3 regions of the Enterococcus avium genome follow, and region 2 is predicted to be linked to each of the others. Evidence: a T-box and tRNA genes for the amino acid it is inferred to sense, from the RefSeq annotation. Region 2 holds a T-box; the other regions hold tRNA genes.
What was found. The T-box of region 2 lies ahead of leuS (leucine--tRNA ligase). A T-box ahead of a tRNA ligase gene usually reads a tRNA of that ligase, here a tRNA-Leu.
Positions count from the first base shown of each region.

Region 1: it has a tRNA-Leu gene. The T-box ahead of leuS (leucine--tRNA ligase) is inferred to sense a tRNA for this amino acid. The anticodon was not compared.
Region 3: it has a tRNA-Leu gene. The T-box ahead of leuS (leucine--tRNA ligase) is inferred to sense a tRNA for this amino acid. The anticodon was not compared.

Region 1 covers NZ_NBSL01000002.1:1,357,501-1,364,146, reverse strand. Annotated here, with positions in the region: gene AUF14_RS07030 (glycoside hydrolase family 13 protein) at 1-531, shown strand, start outside; gene AUF14_RS07025 (hypothetical protein) at 634-1,239, shown strand; gene AUF14_RS07020 (hypothetical protein) at 1,345-1,530, shown strand; tRNA gene AUF14_RS07015 (tRNA-Leu) at 1,578-1,661, shown strand; gene AUF14_RS07010 (helix-turn-helix domain-containing protein) at 1,855-2,679, shown strand; gene nagA (N-acetylglucosamine-6-phosphate deacetylase) at 2,757-3,902, shown strand; gene AUF14_RS07000 (gamma-glutamyl-gamma-aminobutyrate hydrolase family protein) at 4,027-4,728, shown strand; gene AUF14_RS06995 (nucleotidyltransferase domain-containing protein) at 4,774-5,292, shown strand; gene AUF14_RS06990 (hypothetical protein) at 5,309-5,752, opposite strand; gene AUF14_RS06985 (ABC transporter ATP-binding protein) at 5,918-6,619, shown strand; gene AUF14_RS06980 (ABC transporter permease) at 6,632-6,646, shown strand, end outside.
Region 2 covers NZ_NBSL01000002.1:3,033,658-3,040,303, reverse strand. Annotated here, with positions in the region: gene leuS (leucine--tRNA ligase) at 1-1,930, opposite strand, end outside; T-box leader at 1,999-2,190, opposite strand; gene AUF14_RS15280 (phosphatase PAP2 family protein) at 2,328-2,984, shown strand; gene AUF14_RS15275 (TIGR01212 family radical SAM protein) at 2,985-3,932, shown strand; gene AUF14_RS15270 (IS110 family RNA-guided transposase) at 4,049-5,236, opposite strand; gene AUF14_RS15265 (tRNA (mnm(5)s(2)U34)-methyltransferase) at 5,560-6,123, shown strand; gene AUF14_RS15260 (alpha/beta hydrolase) at 6,179-6,646, opposite strand, start outside.
Region 3 covers NZ_NBSL01000002.1:2,434,102-2,440,747, reverse strand. Annotated here, with positions in the region: gene AUF14_RS12270 (50S ribosomal protein L25/general stress protein Ctc) at 1-182, opposite strand, end outside; gene AUF14_RS12265 (16S rRNA pseudouridine(516) synthase) at 665-1,381, shown strand; gene AUF14_RS12260 (YjjG family noncanonical pyrimidine nucleotidase) at 1,393-2,079, shown strand; gene udk (uridine kinase) at 2,150-2,776, shown strand; tRNA gene AUF14_RS12250 (tRNA-Leu) at 2,826-2,909, opposite strand; gene AUF14_RS12245 (2,3-diphosphoglycerate-dependent phosphoglycerate mutase) at 3,012-3,698, opposite strand; gene rpiA (ribose-5-phosphate isomerase RpiA) at 3,825-4,505, opposite strand; gene rpsL (30S ribosomal protein S12) at 4,917-5,330, shown strand; gene rpsG (30S ribosomal protein S7) at 5,375-5,845, shown strand; gene fusA (elongation factor G) at 5,926-6,646, shown strand, end outside.

The sequences.
Region 1 (6,646 bases), 1.7 Mb from region 2:
CAGGAAAATTATCCAGCCGACTTTTATTATAACCAATTGAACAATATTGGAACGCATGATACGGAACGCATTTTAACGATGCTAGATGGTTCTGTTGAAGCGCTGGATCAGGCTTGGGGACTAATGTTTATGATGCCGGGAATTCCTTGTGTATATTATGGGGATGAGGCTGGATTAACAGGTGGAAAAGATCCAGATAATCGTAAGTTCTTTCCGTGGAAATCGATTAATCCTAGACTATTTAAAAATTGTCAGAAATGGATAGAGCGGCGTAAGAAATACGACGTTTTGAAGAATGGTCAGTTTTTCCCGTTTTATTCAAAGACGCAGAAAATTTTTGGGATTATTCGCTATTCGGGGAACGATTATGTAATCTATGCCATCAATTTATCCGATCAGGAGCAAAGCTTGAACGTCGGAGAGCTATCTAGTCCGCGTGCGTATCGCGGGGAATACGCTGTTTTAGACCGAATTTTAGAAGGCGAAATTTTGGCACCAAAAGGCAGTCTGTTTATGTATGATTCAGAATAACCGGCTGCTTGCGTCGGATTTTCTGTTTCTTAGGAAATTAAAAAGCATTTTTGCTTCTTTTATGCTAAACTATTGCTATATCAGAACAATGAGGATGATTTTATGCAAACGTACACCAGAAAAAAGTGCCGCTTTCCTGCCTTTGATGATGATGCAGGAGTTAAAATAGTACAAACGAACCAGCGTGTTTTATTTGATGGACAAGACGACTTGATTACGAGCTATCGTCTTGAGGCTAAAGATATTTTTGAACGTCAATTGCCGAAAGCCAAACGGAATAGACGGGTCAGTTTAGACGATGAGCCACGAAGAGAATTAGATCATCATAAAGCAAATCTACCTAAATACCATGATCATAAAGAATCAAAAAAAGTGAATTTGTTTGAAGAACGGAAACCGAAGGAAACTGCAAAGACTAACTTTAATACTCGTAGTGCACGAAACGGCCGTAGTGCCACTCCATTTGCACCGAAATATGTTCCTTCTTCTTTGATTCCAGATACGCCAGCGGATGTGGTATCACCGAGAGAATTGATGAGTCGAATGGAAAAAACACCTCAATCCTACATTTTATTTGCTTCTGAAAACGAAGAAAAGCAGCCGGTGATGGAAAGAAAAAATTCGCGTCAACGTTTGGATCGTTCATTAAGAGGAATTATGCAAGAAGACAATTCACAGATCGAAAATAGCAAATATTTTCACGATTAGACAGGAGGTGCCTTAGGGCATTCTTCTGTTGTTTTTAGTCATTCAACTTTTTAGTTGAATAGTAGAAATAATTTGTACGAAGTAACAACAATGAGGAGAGAGCATATGAATCCATTTGAAGAAAAAATTCGTCAGTTAAGAGCAGGAGAAATCGATCAAATCGAAGTGTCTCGGGATGATTTCTTTTTATTCCGCGAAGCTTGGATCAAGCAAGAAGATAAAAAATTCTTTCGCGGAATTGCTGGGCTTAAGGGAAATATTACCTACGTTTATGATACAACGATTGTTTAAGCTATTGACTTTTTGATGTCAGCTCGGTATCATGAAAAAGGTTCTGCGCGGCGGTGTTGGAATTGGCAGACAAGCATGACTAAGGATCATGTGAGAGCGATCTCGTGTGGGTTCGAGTCCCATTCGCCGCATGAAGGATGTACCAGACAGTGGTGCATTCTTTTTTTGCATTTAAAACGCTATGTTATAATTATTTCTTTGTATCCTGTTCAACTTCATTCAATTCTTTTGCTAATTTAGAACACAGGAGTTGCTTGTCAAATCGTCATCGGATAAAATTAAATTATTAAAAATGTGAATTTGCATATTTTGGAGGAAGCGGTAATGGAAGCGATTGGTCAAGTCTTAAAAGAGTTTAGAAAAGAGCATGGCATGACACAAAAAGACCTTTCTCAAGGGATTTGTTCCCAAAGTGTCTTAAGTCGAATCGAAAACAATGAAGAGATTCCAAATATTTTTGTGATCCAACAGCTTTGTCATCGACTAGGAATTACGATCGACCAACTGATGCTTGATTTTCTACCGGAAGAATTATTCCTGCGAAAATATTTCAATAAGATGTTCATGTATTTGCGAATTGGAAAATACTTAGAGATACGTGCAACGTTGGATTATTTGGATGAACGTCAGATCACTCATTTAGATAAAGATCGTCAATTAGCTTGTTTTTTCAAGGCAGTTTGTGCTTATTTTATTGATAAGGATGCGGAGGCTGCTCTGGAACTAGTTACACAGGGACTATCGATTTGTGTTTCAAAAAAATATGACGGCTATTTTGACAGTCGAATACTGCTATTAAGTTTTGCTGGGAAAATGAGCTCGGTTTTAGAAAGGATAAATGAAGCACATACTTATTACAATCAAAGTTTTGAATTATTTAAAACGATGATGGCAGATTATTCAGAGCGTAGTGAATTGAGCAATCTTTTTGTAAATTATGGAACGTTTTTAGTAAAACATGATCGTCTGGATTTGGCAGAAAAGGTTGTAGATATGGGGATAAAATGGAACCGACAGCAATGTAGCTATTACAAGTTGAAGGAACTTTTGGAGCTAAAAGTTCTTATGCTGGAAGCGCGCGATGAGATTCACTTGGTGATTAATTATCGGAAAATGCTGCGTGCATTAGAGAAAATAAAAGATTTGTAAATGGTCTACACCATTCTTGACTTATAATGGATTCAGGAGTAACTTTAAGGTACTAAGAAAAAAAGGGAGAGCTCACAATGAAAACATTTATTTATGCTGACAAATTCTTTTTAAACTCTGGTGTAAAAGGTGCAGGTTATTTAGATGTCACTGATGGCATTTTTGGAGCATATACGAAGGAAAAACCAGAAGAAGCAGAAATCATTGACCAAAGTGGAAAATGGATTGCTCCTGGTTTAGTGGACACACATATTCACGGATATAAAAATCATGACGTGATGGACAACGACGCTGATGGTATCAAGGTTATGTCTGAAGCTTTATTATCTTGTGGTGTAACAAGTTTCTTACCAACAACGCTGACTTCTTCGAAAGAACGTTTGAAGGATGTTGCCGAAACAATTGGAAAAATGTACAAAGAGGTTGACGGCGCGAAAATTCAAGGAATTTACTTTGAAGGACCATTCTTTACAGAAGAACACAAAGGGGCACAAAATCCTAGCTACTTTGGTGATCCAGACTTGGATACATTCCATGAATGGCAAGAAGCTTCCGGCGGTTTGATCAAAAAGATCGCTTTAGCGCCTGAACGTAAAGGTGTTAAAGAGTTTGTCAAAACAGTCACTGATGAAGGTGTAGTCGTTTCATTGGGACACTCAAATGCGACTTTGGAAGAAGCTCAAGAAGCCGTTGAAGCTGGAGCAAGCGTATTTGTTCATGCTTATAACGGGATGCGCGGCTTGAATCATCGTGAACCAGGTATGGTTGGTGCACTATTAACCTTACAACATGTCTTCTCTGAGCTGATTTGCGATGGACACCATGTGCATCCACAAGCAGCTGAGGTCTTGATGGAAAAGGCTGGACATGATCATGTGGCGTTGATTACTGACTGTATGATGGCTGGCGGTATGCCTGATGGAAACTACAATTTGGGCGAATTCCCAGTCGTGGTTGCAGAAGGAACTGCTCGTTTAGAATCTGGTAATTTAGCCGGAAGTATCTTGAAATTGAAAGAAGCAATCAAAAATGTGGTTGATTGGGGAATTGCGACTCCAGAACAAGCCGTGATGATGGCTTCATATGTACCAGCAGTCAGCTGTAAAATTGATGACAAATGCGGGATGATCGCTGAGGGTCGTGATGCGGACTTCATCGTGTTAGAACCTAACATGGATCTTGTAGCAACTTACCTTGATGGTGTTGAACGCTACCACGCGTAAATGAAAATAAATTTTTAACTCGGTCAATCTTTTGATCGAGTTTTTTTGATTTTGCTCAACTTTTTATGGTAAAATTTTTGGCAAAAGTTTTTGTGAGGAAAAATTTAATTAAAAGGAGAAATCTATGGGACCATTAATTGGTGTTATGCCGCTGTACGATGAAGACCGTGATAGTATTTGGCTGTTACCGGGGTATCAAGATTTGATCGAACAAAATGGTGGGATTCCCCTCATACTACCGTTGACGACTAATAAAGAGACGTTGCGTCCATTTTTGTCCATTTGCAGCGGTTTTCTTTTCACTGGAGGACAAGATGTTGCCCCTGCTTCGTATGGAGAAGAAAAGCAACCAGTCTGCGGTCCACAAAGCCTAACTCGTGATGAAATGGAGCTTTTTTTCATGAAAGAAGTGATAGCAGAGGACAAACCTTTACTAGCCATTTGTCGAGGTGTCCAATTACTAAACGTTTTGTGCGGGGGCACCCTTTATCAAGATCTGCCAAGCGAATATAAGAGTAAGATTGATCACCATATGAAGGCTCCCTATGATCAAGTTCAACATAAGGTTGATCTGCCTGAGGATGGTTTGTTACAACAGCTATTGCAGCGAGATAAATTGGGAGTAAATAGTTATCATCATCAGGGAATTAAGGATTTGGGCGCTGGATTAGAAGTGATAGCGATCTCGACAGATGGACTGATTGAAAGTATTTCTTTGCCAGGTGCGAAATTCGTTTTAGGTGTTCAGTGGCATCCTGAATTTTTCAATGCTGCTACGGTGGAAAATCAAGCATTGATGGCAGCGTTTCTTACAGCATGTAAATAAACGAGCGCTAAATCAAATGTAAAACGACTTAATGGGAGGAAAATAATGGCTTATGAAGGAAGCAAAACTATCCCTGCAGACAAGGATAGTTTTCTTTGGATGATTGATTTATTAAATGAATGGCAAATTGATTATTGGGTGGAAGGCGGCTGGGGGATCGACACCCTTTTAGGAAAACAAACTCGAGAGCACCGAGATATCGATATTGATTTTGACGCTTCCGCTGAGGCAGAATTAATGGAAAAGCTATTAGAACTTGGGTATCAAATCATCACTGATGAGCGCCCCACGCGGGTGGAATTGTATCATCCTAAACATGGCTTCCTCGATCTTCATCCCTTTGACCTTAGTGAGTCAGGGAAAATGAAGCAAGTAAATCCTGAAGGTGGTTGGTTTGAACTAGAAGCCGATTGGTTTTCAGAAGCTATCTTTGAAGGGCGTAGAATTCCTTGTGTTTCTGTTGAGGGACAAAGATTGTTTCACAGCGGTTATGATTTAAGAAAGATCGATTTAATTGATTTGGATAAGCTGAACGATAGCTATCCAGTCGACAATTCTCAGTAAAACAGCCTGAGATTACTCAGCTAGAAGATAGATAGGATTCGACTTCATGCTGTTGTAGTCTTCGTATTTCTGTTTTTGGGAATGCTTGATAATCTTTGCGACGATAAAGCGCGTGATGATGATCCGTGCTTTTTTTCTTATTTTCAGCTAAATAGTCTGCATAAGCTTCGTCATTTACAAAAATTTTATAGGATTTTCGACCAGTTTCGCTGATGATTTCGTAGATACCACAGGGCACTCCTTGAAGCTGATCAGCAACTCTCAAGTAGAGCTTTGCGATCTCCAAGCTTTTAAAAGGAAAATCAATTCGTTGCAGTTGGCGCTTCTCATCTTTTTGAGAACAAATACATCTACCGCAGGTTCCGCAGAGATACTGTTCGTGATTTTCTAGACAGTCCCTTTTTCCTAGTAAAGGTGTCGCGCGACAATTTACTGCATAACATTCTGCACATTCTTCCATGATTATAATCCTCCTTTTTTCTTTATTATGTAATCAAAAACTGCAGTTTTCAAACATTTTTTTAAAGTATATTTTTGTAGGCTAGCGACATCTGTCGTTGGCTTTTTTTTTCGCTATGTTAAACTAAAGGAGTTAATAATTATGATAGATGAGGGGGATTATTCAATGTCTTATATTGATGTTATAGATGAGAGTAAATATTACAAAATGGGTGAGACCATTATCAAAGCCAATGAAAAGATAAATTTCTCGATCGAAAAGGGAGAGGTCGCCGTAATCCTTGGTCCAAGTGGAGCAGGAAAATCTACAGTGTTGAATATTTTAGGCGGAATGGATAGCTGTGATGAAGGGAAAGTGGTGGTGGATGGAACCAATATTGCTGCTTTCAGTGATAAAGAATTAACCACTTATCGCCGTAATGATGTCGGATTCGTTTTTCAGTTTTACAATTTGGTTCCTAATTTGACAGCTAAGGAAAATGTTGAATTGGCCTCACAAATTGTTTCGGATGCCATGGAGCCTGAAGCAGTTTTACAATCAGTTGGATTAGGTGAACGGATGGATAATTTTCCAGCCCAACTTTCCGGTGGAGAACAACAGCGGGTAACGATCGCACGGGCTTTGGCAAAACGACCAAAATTGTTACTTTGCGATGAACCGACGGGGGCTTTGGATTTTGAAACTGGAAAACAAATTCTTAAAATATTACAGGATACTGCTCGGGAAAATGGCACGACAGTTGTCATCATCACCCACAATTCGGCGATTGCACCAATGGCTGATCGGGTGATTCGGATCAATGATGCCCAAGTGCGCAGCGAAGAGTTAAATGACCATCCTCAATCAATTGAAGATATTCAGTGGTAAGAGGTGAATAAGATGAAAAAAGCGATG
Region 2 (6,646 bases):
CATCCAATGGTCCCATGAACATTTCATACATACGTAATGTATCAGCACCATATTTATCTACGACATCATCTGGATTGACAACATTTTTCAATGATTTACTCATTTTCGCAGGGGCTTCTTCTAATTCTTCGCCTGTTTCAATACTGAACCATTTTCCATCACGTTTTTCAACCATGTTCGTTGGTACTAGAGCACCGCGGCTGTCACGGAAGCTTTGACCTAAGATCATGCCTTGATTGTATAATTTTTGGAATGGTTCATTCGTTGGCACAACGCCGATATCGTATAAGAATTTATGCCAAAAACGAACATACAACAAATGCAATACGGCATGCTCAGCGCCACCAATATAAAGATCGACAGGCATCCAACGTTTTAGTTTGTCATAGTCTGCCAAAGCTTCTTTATTATGCGGATCAATAAAGCGCAAGTAATACCAAGAGCTTCCTGCCCACTGTGGCATCGTATTGGTTTCACGACGGCCTTTTTTACCAGTGATGGGATCAACGACATTGACCCACTCTTCAATATTTGCTAGCGGTGATTCGCCTGTTCCACTTGGTTTGATATCTGTTGTTTTCGGCAATTCCAACGGCAATTCGTAATCAGGAACTAAACCAGTTGTACCGTCTTCCCAATGGATAACAGGAATAGGTTCACCCCAATAGCGTTGACGTGAGAACAACCAGTCACGCAAGCGGTAGCTAATTTCTTTTTTCCCGCATTCATGTTCTTCAAGCCAAGCTAGCATTTTATCGATGGCGTCTTGTTTATTTAGTCCATCCAAGAATTCTGAATTGATATGCGGACCATCTCCAGTGAAGGCTTCTTTATCTACATCTCCGCCTTCAAGTACAGGAATGATCGGCAAACCAAATGTTTTCGCAAATTCATAATCTCGTTCGTCATGAGCCGGAACTGCCATAATCGCACCCGTTCCGTAAGAAGCTAATACATAATCCCCAATCCAGATTGGCATTTTTTCACCGTTTACTGGATTAATAGCGTAGGCACCAGTGAAGACGCCCGTTTTTTCTTTTGCTAAGTCTGTTCGTTTTAGATCTGACTTTTTGGAAGCTTCTTCAATATAAGCATCCACTGCTGTTTTTTGTTCAGATGTCGTAATTTTTTGAACCAATTCTAATTCTGGTGCCAACACTGCATAGGTTGCTCCGAATAACGTGTCAGGGCGTGTAGTAAAGACGGTAAATGTTTCCTCACTATTTTCAATTTTAAAACGTACATTTGCACCAATTGAACGACCGATCCAGTTACGCTGCATCTCTTTGATACTTTCTGGCCAATCAAGATCTTCCAAATCATCCAGCAAGCGATCCGCATAGGCGGTGATTTTCAGCATCCATTGACGCATTGGTTTACGGATGACATCATAGCCGCCACGTTCACTTTTCCCATCAATAACTTCTTCATTGGAAATAACTGTACCTAGTTCAGGTACCCAGTTGACAGGAACTTCCGCTTCATAAGCCAAACCTTTTTCATACATCTGTTCAAAAATCCATTGTGTCCATTTATAGTAATCAGGATCTGTAGTATTTAATTCTCGATTCCAGTCATAACTGAACCCCAATGCATTGATTTGACGTTTAAAGGTTTCAATATTTTTCTTGGTAAATTCCGCAGGATCATTACCAGTATCTAACGCGTATTGTTCAGCCGGCAGACCAAAGGCATCCCAGCCCATCGGATGCAGTACATTATAACCTTGCGCCCGTTTCATCCGTGAAATGACATCCGTCGCTGTATAGCCCTCTGGGTGTCCTACATGTAGTCCTTGTCCAGATGGGTAAGGAAACATATCCAACGCGTAAAATTTTGGTTTTTCAGGATCATCTGTGGTATTAAAGACATTATGCTTTGCCCAATATTTTTGCCATTTTTTTTCAATCGCTTTGTGATCGTAACTCATGTTGTTCCTCCTAAATTGATTTCATCATTTTTAACTACAAAAAAATCCCATGAAAGTTCTCAAAACTCTCATAGGACGTTATCAACGTGGTACCACCTATTTTTATCTGTCAAACGACAGACCTCAAAAGAAATAACGGTCTTTAACCGGATCATTCGATCATGCTCCAAGGTAAGTTCGAATGTCTCGCATACACACTCTCAGCACCGTGCGCTCTCTGAAATGCGTTCGTTTCTACTACTCCTCTTCCAAGCAACAATATTCAAAGTAGTTTCATCTTAGCAGATTCCAAAACAATATTCAATTGAATTCCCTTTAAGAAATCGTTGAATAAATTGTCCCTTAGTCAAAACATGATATAATACTTCTGTTTAGAAAGGATGAATCAGAGAAAACAATGAAAAATAAATCAATCTATCAATTAATCGGCAGTTTTACCCTGCTGTTTTTTGCGGCACTGTGTTACATCGTCCGTTTTTATCCAGAAACATTAAATGGTTTTGATCGGAGTATCATCCATGCGGTCCATCAGCTGTATCCGCAGATGAACGGCTATTTTTTATGGGTGACAAAATTTGCTAATCCAATTACCGTTGTCATCTTAACATTGGTATTTGTTGGTTTATTCTATTTCAATAAACAAAAGATTACGGCCCTTTGGTTAGCCATTACTATGGCATTGATTAGTGGTATCGGCAATCATCTGCTGAAACTTTTCTTTCATCGAGCGCGCCCAACGATCTTGCCCCACATGGTGACAGAGCACAGCTTTAGTTTTCCTAGTGGTCACGCAACAGCTAGTACCTTATTATATGGTACATTGATTTTTGTTATGGCTCTATTCTTCAAAGAAAAAACACCACGTTTGACTGCTCAGATCGTCGTTGGTTTATTGATTCTAAGTATTATAATCAGCCGTATCTATCTTGGTGTTCATTATCCAAGCGACGTCCTCGCTGGAATGCTTTTTGGTAGCAGTTGGCTACTATTCACGTATCCTTATTACAAACAGAAAAAATTAATCTATGATCTAAAAACGATTAGGAGAAATTAAATGACTTTTCAATATACTGACGATCCAACCAAACGTTACCATTCTTGGAATTACGCCTTACGCCAGCAATTTGGCGGAAAAATCTTTAAAGTCCCCGTTGATGGCGGTTTTGATTGTCCCAACCGTGATGGTACGGTTGCACATGGCGGCTGTACATTTTGCAGCGTTTCTGGTTCTGGTGATATGATTGTTGCACCAAGCGATCCGCTGCCTCAACAGTTTTATAAAGAAATCGACATGATGCATCAAAAATGGCCCCATGTCGATCAATACATCGTTTACTTTCAAAATTTTACAAATACCCACGCCCCTGTAGAAGTAATCCGCGAACGCTTTGAGCAGGTTGTCAATCTTCCTGGTGTCGTTGGGTTATCTGTTGGTACTCGTCCCGACTGTTTGCCGCCAGACGTGGTGGACTATTTAGCTGAATTGAATCAACGTTTATATCTTTGGGTTGAATTGGGCCTGCAAACAACCTATGAAAGTACTAGTGATAAGATTAATCGGGCTCACGACTATCCAACTTATGTGGATGCAGTCGCGCGTCTACGTAAACATAATATCAATGTTTGCACTCACTTAATCAATGGTCTGCCCGATGAGTCATTAGAGATGATGCGGGAAAATGTTCGCCGAACGATTTTAGATTCCGATATTCAAGGAATCAAACTACATCTTCTGCATTTGATGCGTAATACCAAAATGCTGCGGGATTACGCAGAAGGTCATTTACAACTGATGAGCAAAGACGATTATGTTTCTGTCATTTGCGATCAATTAGAGCTGATTCCTCAAGAAATTATTATTCATCGTTTGACCGGTGATGCTCCGTGGGATTCATTAATTGGTCCCATGTGGAGTTTAAAAAAATGGGAAGTCTTAAACGCGATCGATCAAGAATTGATTCGTCGTGATTCCTATCAAGGAAAATTTGCTTTGAGAGACTAACTATATAGAGTCAAGTAAAAATTAGCCAAATCAAAAAATATTTTATAACAGATAATTCCGAAAAAAGGGTACAACAAATAAGCTTCTTACCATTAGTTTTTTTGAATGTTCAATAGCTAATCAGAAACAATTATATAAGGCTCGTTTTTAGTCAAAATAGCATGAATCACGTAACAAAGCTTACGAGAAACCGCACCTAAGGCAGTTAGATGATGTTTTCCTTCGGAAACTTTTTTCTGGTAAAACGCACTAAAAACAGGATCACATTGAGAAGCTACTAAAGCCGCCGAAAACAAGGCTTTTCGCAAATATGGAGACCCTCGTTTACTCATAACATTATGCGTTGCCTCATATTGCCCTGATTGTGTCACGGAAGCGTCTATCCCAGCGTAAGCAACGAGTTTTTTCGGGTTAGAAAATTTTTGAATATCTCCGATCTCACCAAGAATAGTCGCACCGTTTATAGGACCAATTCCAGGAATTGTGAGAATAACAGAATTTAAAGTGTCCATTATGTGCTTGATTTCTCTTTCCGTTTCCTTTATTTGGCTTTCAATGAATTTTAATTGTTCAATCATTGAACGTAGTTGGAAGGTGAACGCTTCTTGAGCAAATTTTACTCCAAAGGAGTTAGAAGCTGCTTGCTTCAATTGGTCCGCTTTTTCTGCCTTGATTCGGTTCCTGCTTAACTCAGCTAAGTATTGGGCCAAAGTTTCTGAGGAAATGTTTTCTAAGTCGATCGGGGCACTAAACGCCAGCAATAACTCTTTAGAAGCTTTTCCGAAAACGCCCTGCTTGGTAAAAATCGTCGCGTATTCTGGAAAGACTTGATCCAATACGGCTATAATTTTTCTTTTGAAGTCGCTCGCTGTACCTACTAAATAAGTTCGGTAACGAGAAAGTTGTTTCAAAGAAAAAACATTTTCATCGGATAAGACCGTTTCGACAAATGAGCCATAGCGCATTAAGTCAGCAATCAAAACAGAATCAATAATATCGTTTTTTCGTTTCCGTATTTCTGTACCTTTACGCCATCCGTCTGTTTGAAGGGGATTCACAACGTGAATCAAATAATCTGATTCGTGAAGGTATGAAAAGATGGACAGCCAATAGTGCCCCGTGGCTTCCATCCCTATAACAAAGTCACTGGGTGCTCCGGAATAGTCGACCATTCGCTCAATTAATGACTCTGCTCCTTCAGTGGTGTTAGGAAATGAAAAACCTTTTAGTAATACCTTTCCTTCCTCGTTCATGATAGAAGCAACGTGAGTGCGTTTACCGATATCAATGCCTAAAAAGTACATGTATATCTGACCTTTCAAAAAAAGAATTTTGGATTGAAATCCACTCAACTGAAAAGCGTCACTACCTTGTACGAGATACGGAGTAAAGTAAGGACTTTCAACATCTAACTCATACGCAATCCACTTATCAGAGAGAGGAGCCAGTCTCTCGAGTGCGGGTTCAATGACCCAAGGGGGGAACGGCTTAGCCTCTCAATCCAATAAATATATTATCTCAAAAGAAATGAGTTAATACCAAATTAAAATAACGATGGTTCATAGGGTTATCCAATCAAAACCGGAAGGTTAAAACCCTAACTCTAATATACAAGGGGCGTTTACTCATGCTGCTAACAGCTCTGCGGTATAGTCATCAATTGCTGAAGGAAATAGTAAACGAAGGTGATCACGTCATTGACGCTACGATGGGCAATGGCAATGACACGTTATTTCTAGCAGAACTCGTCGGTACAACCGGTCAAGTTTACGCCTTCGATATCCAAGAGCAAGCGTTACAAAATACTCGTGACAAAATTTCTGACTATAGCGAGCGCACAACGCTATATCTTGCTGGACATGAAACGATTGAAGAAAAAATCTCAGCTGACCAACCAATTAAAGCCGCAATTTTTAACCTCGGCTACCTACCAAAAAGCGATAAACAGATCGTCACCTTGCCCGAAACGACCAAACAAGCCATGTCAGCCATTCTAAAACGGTTAACCATTGGTGGTCGCATGATCATCGTCATTTATTATGGACACGAAGGTGGAGAAGCTGAAAAAAACGAAGTCCTGCATTATTGCCGAGCATTACCGCAGGAAAAATTCAGCGTATTAAATTATCAATTTATCAATCAAAAGAATAATCCACCGATTTTATTGTGCGTAGAAGCTATTTCATATTGAACACTATCATCTGCTACAACATATATACCTAAAAAGAGTGACTGATCAAAAACGATCAGTCACTCTTTTCATTCAACCATTCTAGAACACGCTTGATCCAAGTATCCCAAAATACCCAATCATGTTTCCCAGTTCCTTCTTCAAAGGTTACATTGAGGTTCTTTTGTTTCATTTTATGAGCCATGTATTGACTAGCCGGGTACAAATCATCTTCTGTTCCACAGGCCAAGAAAAAGCGTGGTGCTGTCTTTCCGCTATCAACCAGTTCATCCAATAATCGCAAAGGATCATTTTTTGAACCTTTGATTTGATCCAAGGGCCCGAAGATTCCTTTCCAATAAGCTTCATTTCGTACCAGCAATAAACTTTCTACATCGGATAAAACCACTGCCCCCGATAAAGAAGCCACCGCGGCAAAATTCTCTGGTTTTGCCAAGCCTAGTTTCAATGCACCATAGCCACCCATGGATAACCCAGCTGCAAAAGTTTTTTCTCGTTTATGAGTCAATTGTGGAAAGAGCTC
Region 3 (6,646 bases), 600 kb from region 2:
AAAACAGTATTCGCACCATTTTCACGTAACAATTTTGAAAATTCACGTTCATCAATTGAGATAGGTGTACTTTCTATCTTGTACCCATTAACGACTGCAGGAACTTTTCCTTCGTGACGTAATTTGTTGCGAATGGAACGGGGACGAGTTGCTCTTTCTTCTACTTTCAATGATACTGCCATAACCAAATTCCTCCTTAAAATGTGACTGTCTGTGGTTGTTCAGACAGATTTTATTTAAGTGACGGGTTATTCTCAGCACAATGGCTTTGCGAAAAAACGCAAAAAGACAGTCGTCTACACAACTGTCCAAAAAAAGTCTACGTTCAACTTTCTCTACCAGGTCATAACGCTGTGTATGAGAAACCTTTGATTCACTTAATCATACGAATCTCTGACTCGTATAATTAAATTCTAGGACTTATCTAATCAAAATGCAAGTATAATGTCTGTTGACGATTTAAGTAAGGAATTTTTCGTAGTTGGTAAATACTATGTTAACGGAGCTAAATGTTCAAATGTGTCATTAGTTTTTGAGAGTTGTTTTCTTGATAGCAATACTTTTGTTTTTGAAAGTGAATAAAAACATCAAGAAAGAGTGTGAGGGTTTTGTCTCTTTTTGAAATTCGGTATAATGAGTCCAACAATATTGAAGGAGTTTTACCATGCGATTAGACAAAGTGATTGAGCAGAACTTAAAAACAACACGAAAAGAAATGAAACGTTTATTTCTAATGAAAAAGGTTTTAATCGATGGTGAAGTTGAGCTGAACCAGTGGCGCAACGTCGATAGTCAACTCCATGAGATTCAAGTAGATGGGCAGAAGTTGCAAACGGATCACGTGTATTACTTATTAAATAAACCAGCCGGCGTTGTAACAGCGAAAAGGGATAATAAATTTCAAACAGCTATAGAACTGGTGAAAGAAGGAGAGCGTCCAGCAGATTTATATCCAGTAGGTCGCTTGGATCGTGATACGACCGGGTTGTTGTTATTGACTGACAATGGTCAACTAGGTTACGATCTCTTACAGCCGTATGCTAAAGTTGCAAAGACATATCGTGCCACAATCAACGATACAGTGACATTTGAGGACGTGTTAGCTTTTGAAAAAGGGATTGTTTTTCGCGGAGGAATTCGTTGTCAGCCAGCGCGTTTAGCGATTTTACAATCTGATCCAGACCAGTCGGAAGTTTTACTTACGATCAAAGAAGGAAAATTTCATCAAGTCAAAAAAATGTTTTTGGCTTGTGGGAAAAAAGTTACGAGCTTGACTCGTATTGCGATGGGACCAATAGTTTTGCCAGCAAATTTAGCAGTAGGTAATTACCGTTCGTTAACATTGGCAGAGCTTAAACAATTAAAATCATATTTTAGATAGAAGGTTTGAAGATGGGATACGAGACAATTTTATTTGATATCGACGATACGTTGCTGGATTTTAAAGCAGCAGAAGAACAAGCATTAAGTCAATTGTTTCAAGATATGGGAGTGGAGCCTTCTTTATCTGTGAAGAACAATTACAAAAAAATGAACCAAGGCTTTTGGCGCGATCATGAAGCAGGACTGCTATCACGCCAAGAATTACTAGACAATCGTTTCCGCCTATTTTTTGAACAATATGAACGAGAAGTTGATGGGCCAAAAACAGAGGCGCGTTATCGCTACTATTTGAATCAAGGACATCAGTTGATTTCAAACAGCCTAGAAGTTGTAGAAAGTCTGAGTCAGAAAAAAGATCTTTATGTAGTAACAAATGGTGTGTCTGTAACTCAGCATCAGCGTCTAGAAAAATCAGGACTTGCACCTTATTTCGAAAAATTCTTTATCTCTGAAGAAATGGGTGTTCATAAACCAATGAAAGAATTTTTCGACATCGTTTTTGCGGAAATTCCTCGATTCGACAAAGAAAAAACCGTGATTATCGGTGATTCTTTAACTTCAGATATTAAAGGTGGGCAGGTTGCTGGGATCGACACGATTTGGATGAATCCCCATGAAAATGAAACGAAAGAAATTAGACCAACGTTTCAGATAAAAAAATTGACGGACCTCTATCAGATTTTAGATGATTTTTAAGTTTTATATAGCAATTTGACGTTGTTTCGCTATAATAGGACTAATGAAAAACGAAAGAGGTTTTACTTGCATGAAAAACAAACCGATCATCATTGGTGTAACGGGCGGTTCAGGTAGTGGGAAAACGAGTGTTAGCCGTGCGATTTACAATCGGTTTCCCGATCATTCAATTATGATGTTGGAGCACGATTCTTATTACAAAGACCAAAGCGCTATCAGCTTTGAAGAACGATTAAAGACAAATTACGATCATCCTTTTGCGTTTGATACAGATTTATTGATTGAACATTTAAAGGATTTAACAAAATATCAATCGGTGGAAGTGCCAATATACGACTATGTGGCGCATACGCGCAGCGCTGAGGTTTATGTACAGGAGCCTAAAGAAGTCATCATATTAGAAGGAATTCTGATTTTAGAAGATGAACGTTTACGTGATTTAATGGATATCAAAATTTATGTAGATACAGATGATGATATTCGGATTATTCGCCGAATTAAACGTGACATGAACGAGCGTGGAAGAACATTGGAATCGGTGATTGATCAATATTTGACAGTGGTGAAGCCAATGTATCATCAGTTTATCGAACCAACAAAACGTTATGCGGATATAATCGTGCCAGAAGGCGGCGAAAATCACGTAGCGATCGATTTGATTGCAACTAAAGTAGCAAGTTTTTTGAATCATGAGTAAAAAGAGCAAAGCAGAAACTTCCTGCTTTGCTCTTTTCACGTATTTGTTATGCGGCCGAGAAGACTCGAACTTCCACGGTATTGCTACCACTAGCGCCTGAAGCTAGCGCGTCTGCCAATTCCGCCACGACCGCAAGGAAATTACTTATTTATTTTAGCACAAAAATTTTTTTGTGCCAGAGATAACGTCGATAAGTCTCAAAAAACCCGACTCGCTATTGAGTCGGGAGAAAATTTTATAAGTAGTATTTTTTAGCAACTGTTAAGTCGTCGTTCAAGTCATAAACAAGTGGTTGACCTGTAGGAATTTCTAAGTCCATGATATCTTCGTCAGAAATACCTTCGATGTGTTTAGCTAATGCACGTAAAGAGTTACCATGTGCAGCGACTAAAACAGTTTTACCGTCTTTCAAAGCAGGAGCGATTTCGTCTTGCCAGAAAGGTAACGCGCGTTCCAAAGTAACTTTCAAGTTTTCGCCACCAGGGATATCGCGAGGGTCTAACATAGAGTAACGGCGATCTTGAGCTGCTGAACCTTCGTCAGTTGCTTCCATTAATGGAGGTAATACGTCGTATGAACGGCGCCAGATATGAACTTGTTCGTCACCATACTTTTCAGCGGTTTCTTTTTTGTTCAATCCTTGTAATTTACCATAATGACGTTCATTTAAGCGCCAAGATTTTACAGTTGGTACCCAAAGTTGATCAGATTCTTCAAGAATATAGTTACAAGTTTTAATTGCACGAGTTAAAACAGATGTATAAGCTACATCAAATTCAATTCCTGCTTCTTTGATTTTACGTCCGCCTTCTTTTGCTTCTTCGACACCTTCTGGAGCCAAATCAACATCTGCCCAGCCTGTAAATTGGTTCAACTTGTTCCATTCACTTAAGCCGTGACGAGAAAAAACTAATTTTGGCATAACATTCTCTCCTTTTGAAATTTCTGAAATTTTCAATTCCTGATTCATTGTACAATGTTTCTGCCGTGATTTCCATTAAATTGAGTGTGTTTTTTATCAAAACACAAGCTTTACAAGGATTTTTTATTATTTCTTTGGAACTTCCAAAGTTTTTGGACCTTCTGGTGTCCCGACGATTACGCGTGAGATCATATCAATAAACAATCCATGCTCAACTACCCCGACGCACTTATCCAGTTCTGCTGCTAAGGCGTGAGGATCTTCGATAACCTCTAGATGTAGATCAATGATATAATGTCCGCCATCTGTTGTTAAAAGTTCGTTGGAGTCAGTCATCCGCCATGTCGGGCTGTACCCCTTTGATTCAAATAAACGGAAGACATTGTGACTACCAAAGGGCACTACTTCGACTGGTAAGGGAAAGTTTCCCAATTTATTGACCATTTTACTTTCGTCTACGATCCAGATGCAGTCTTTGGAATAAGTTGCTACTACTTTTTCGAAAAGCAGTGCAGCACCTCCGCCCTTGATTCCTTGGAAATCATCACTGATTTCATCCGTGCCATCAATAGTAAGATCGACTGATTCTACATCATCGATTGCTTTTAACGGAATTCCTAATTCTTTAGCTTGTTGTTCTGTTTTAGAAGAAGTCACGACACCAGTGATTTTTAAACCTTCTTCATTTACTCGACGCCCAAGTTCCTTCACTAAATAGTAAGCTGTTGACCCAGTTCCTAATCCAACGGTCATTCCATCTTTGACAAACTTTGCTGCCTCGATCCCAACTAACTCTTTCAAATTCATTGAAAATCCCACCTTCTGCTAAGTTATGTCCATTGTAATCGCAAAAAAAGAAAAAAGATAGCCTTTTCAGTAAAAAAGACCAAAAAAGTGGATGCGCTTTATACAGCTTTCCTTCAGGTGATAGGGAGTATAGTTTAAAGAATAAATTTTTTCTTATTTTGAGCCATCTCGAAAACAAAAAAATACGATATTAAAAAGAAGAAAAAAACTTTAAGTAGTTTGTTGACAGTGAAAATCAATCATGGTATGCTATCAAAGGTGCTTTGTGAACAGGTCTCTCGATAGAGACGTGCTGACTGTGTCGAAGTACGCTTGATAGAGAATGCAGGGATGCATTATTTTTTATCGCTGAAAAAGAACCACCAGGATGTGTGGTACTAGAAAGCGGATCGAGGAAGGAGGAAACAAGGAATGCCTACAATTAATCAATTAGTACGTAAACCTCGTAAATCAAAGGTGGAAAAATCAAATTCACCAGCATTGAACAAAGGATATAACAGCTTTAAAAAAGCTCAAACAAACGTGAACTCACCACAAAAACGTGGAGTTTGTACACGTGTGGGGACTATGACACCTAAGAAACCCAACTCAGCATTGCGTAAATATGCTCGTGTTCGTTTGTCAAACTTGATCGAAGTAACAGCTTATATTCCAGGTATCGGCCATAACCTACAAGAACATAGTGTTGTTCTATTACGTGGTGGTCGTGTAAAAGACTTGCCAGGGGTACGTTACCATATCGTTCGTGGCGCACTAGATACTGCCGGTGTTAACGATCGTAAACAAAGCCGTTCTAAATACGGTACTAAGAAACCTAAAGCTTAATCAAACGAATAGATAAGACATATTTTCGGAAGGAGGAGTTACGTATGACTCGTAAAGGAACGATTGCAAAACGTGATGTTTTGCCAGATCCTATGTATAACTCTAAGCTAGTAACTCGTTTAATCAACCGTGTAATGGTTGACGGCAAACGTGGTACTGCTTCAAATATCGTATACAACGCTTTTAGTACTATTAAAGAATCAACAGGAAATGATCCATTGGAAGTTTTTGAACAAGCAATGGAAAACATTATGCCTGTATTAGAAGTTAAAGCTCGCCGTGTTGGGGGTTCTAACTATCAAGTTCCCGTTGAAGTGCGTCCAGAGCGTCGTACTACTTTAGGCTTGCGTTGGGTTGTGAATTTCGCACGTTTACGCGGCGAACACACAATGGAAGAACGCTTAGCAAAAGAAATCATGGATGCTGCTAATAATACTGGTGCTTCTGTGAAAAAACGCGAAGATACACACAAAATGGCGGAAGCCAACCGTGCATTTGCTCATTATCGTTGGTAAGATTTTTTCTGCTGACAAAGGTCAACAGATTTCTGACCAAACAACGCTAAATTTAATTTAAGAGAGGAGCAAACTAAGAAATGGCAAGAGAATTTTCTCTAGAAAACACTCGTAATATCGGTATCATGGCTCACGTTGACGCTGGTAAAACAACAACAACAGAGCGTGTTTTATACTACACTGGTAAAATTCATAAAATTGGAGAAACCCACGAAGGCGCTTCTCAAATGGACTGGATGGAACAAGAACAAGAACGTGGTATCACAATCACATCTGCCGCTACTACAGCGCAATGGAAGGGTCACCGCGTAAACATCATTGATACCCCAGGACACGTGGACTTCACAATCGAAGTTCAACGTTCATTACGTGTACTTGACGGTGCAGTAACTGTTTTGGACTCACAATCAGGTGTAGAACCACAAACAGAGACGGTTTGGCGTCAAGCAACAGAATACCGCGTTCCACGTATCGTATTCTGTAACAAAATGGACAAAATTGGTGCGGACTTCCTTTACTCAGTAAGCACTTTACATGATCGTTTGCAAGCAAATGCTCATCCAATCCAATTACCAATTGGTGCGGAAGATGATTTCACTGGAATTATTGACTTAGTCAAAATGAAAGCTGAAATCTATACAAACGATTTAGGTACGGAAATTCAAGAAACTGAAATTCCTGCTGAATATCAAGAACAAGCTGAAGAATGGCGTGAAAAATTAGTTGAAGCAGTCGCTGATACTGATGAAGACCTAATGATGAAATTCTTGGAAGGTGAAGAAATCACTGAAGAAGAATTGA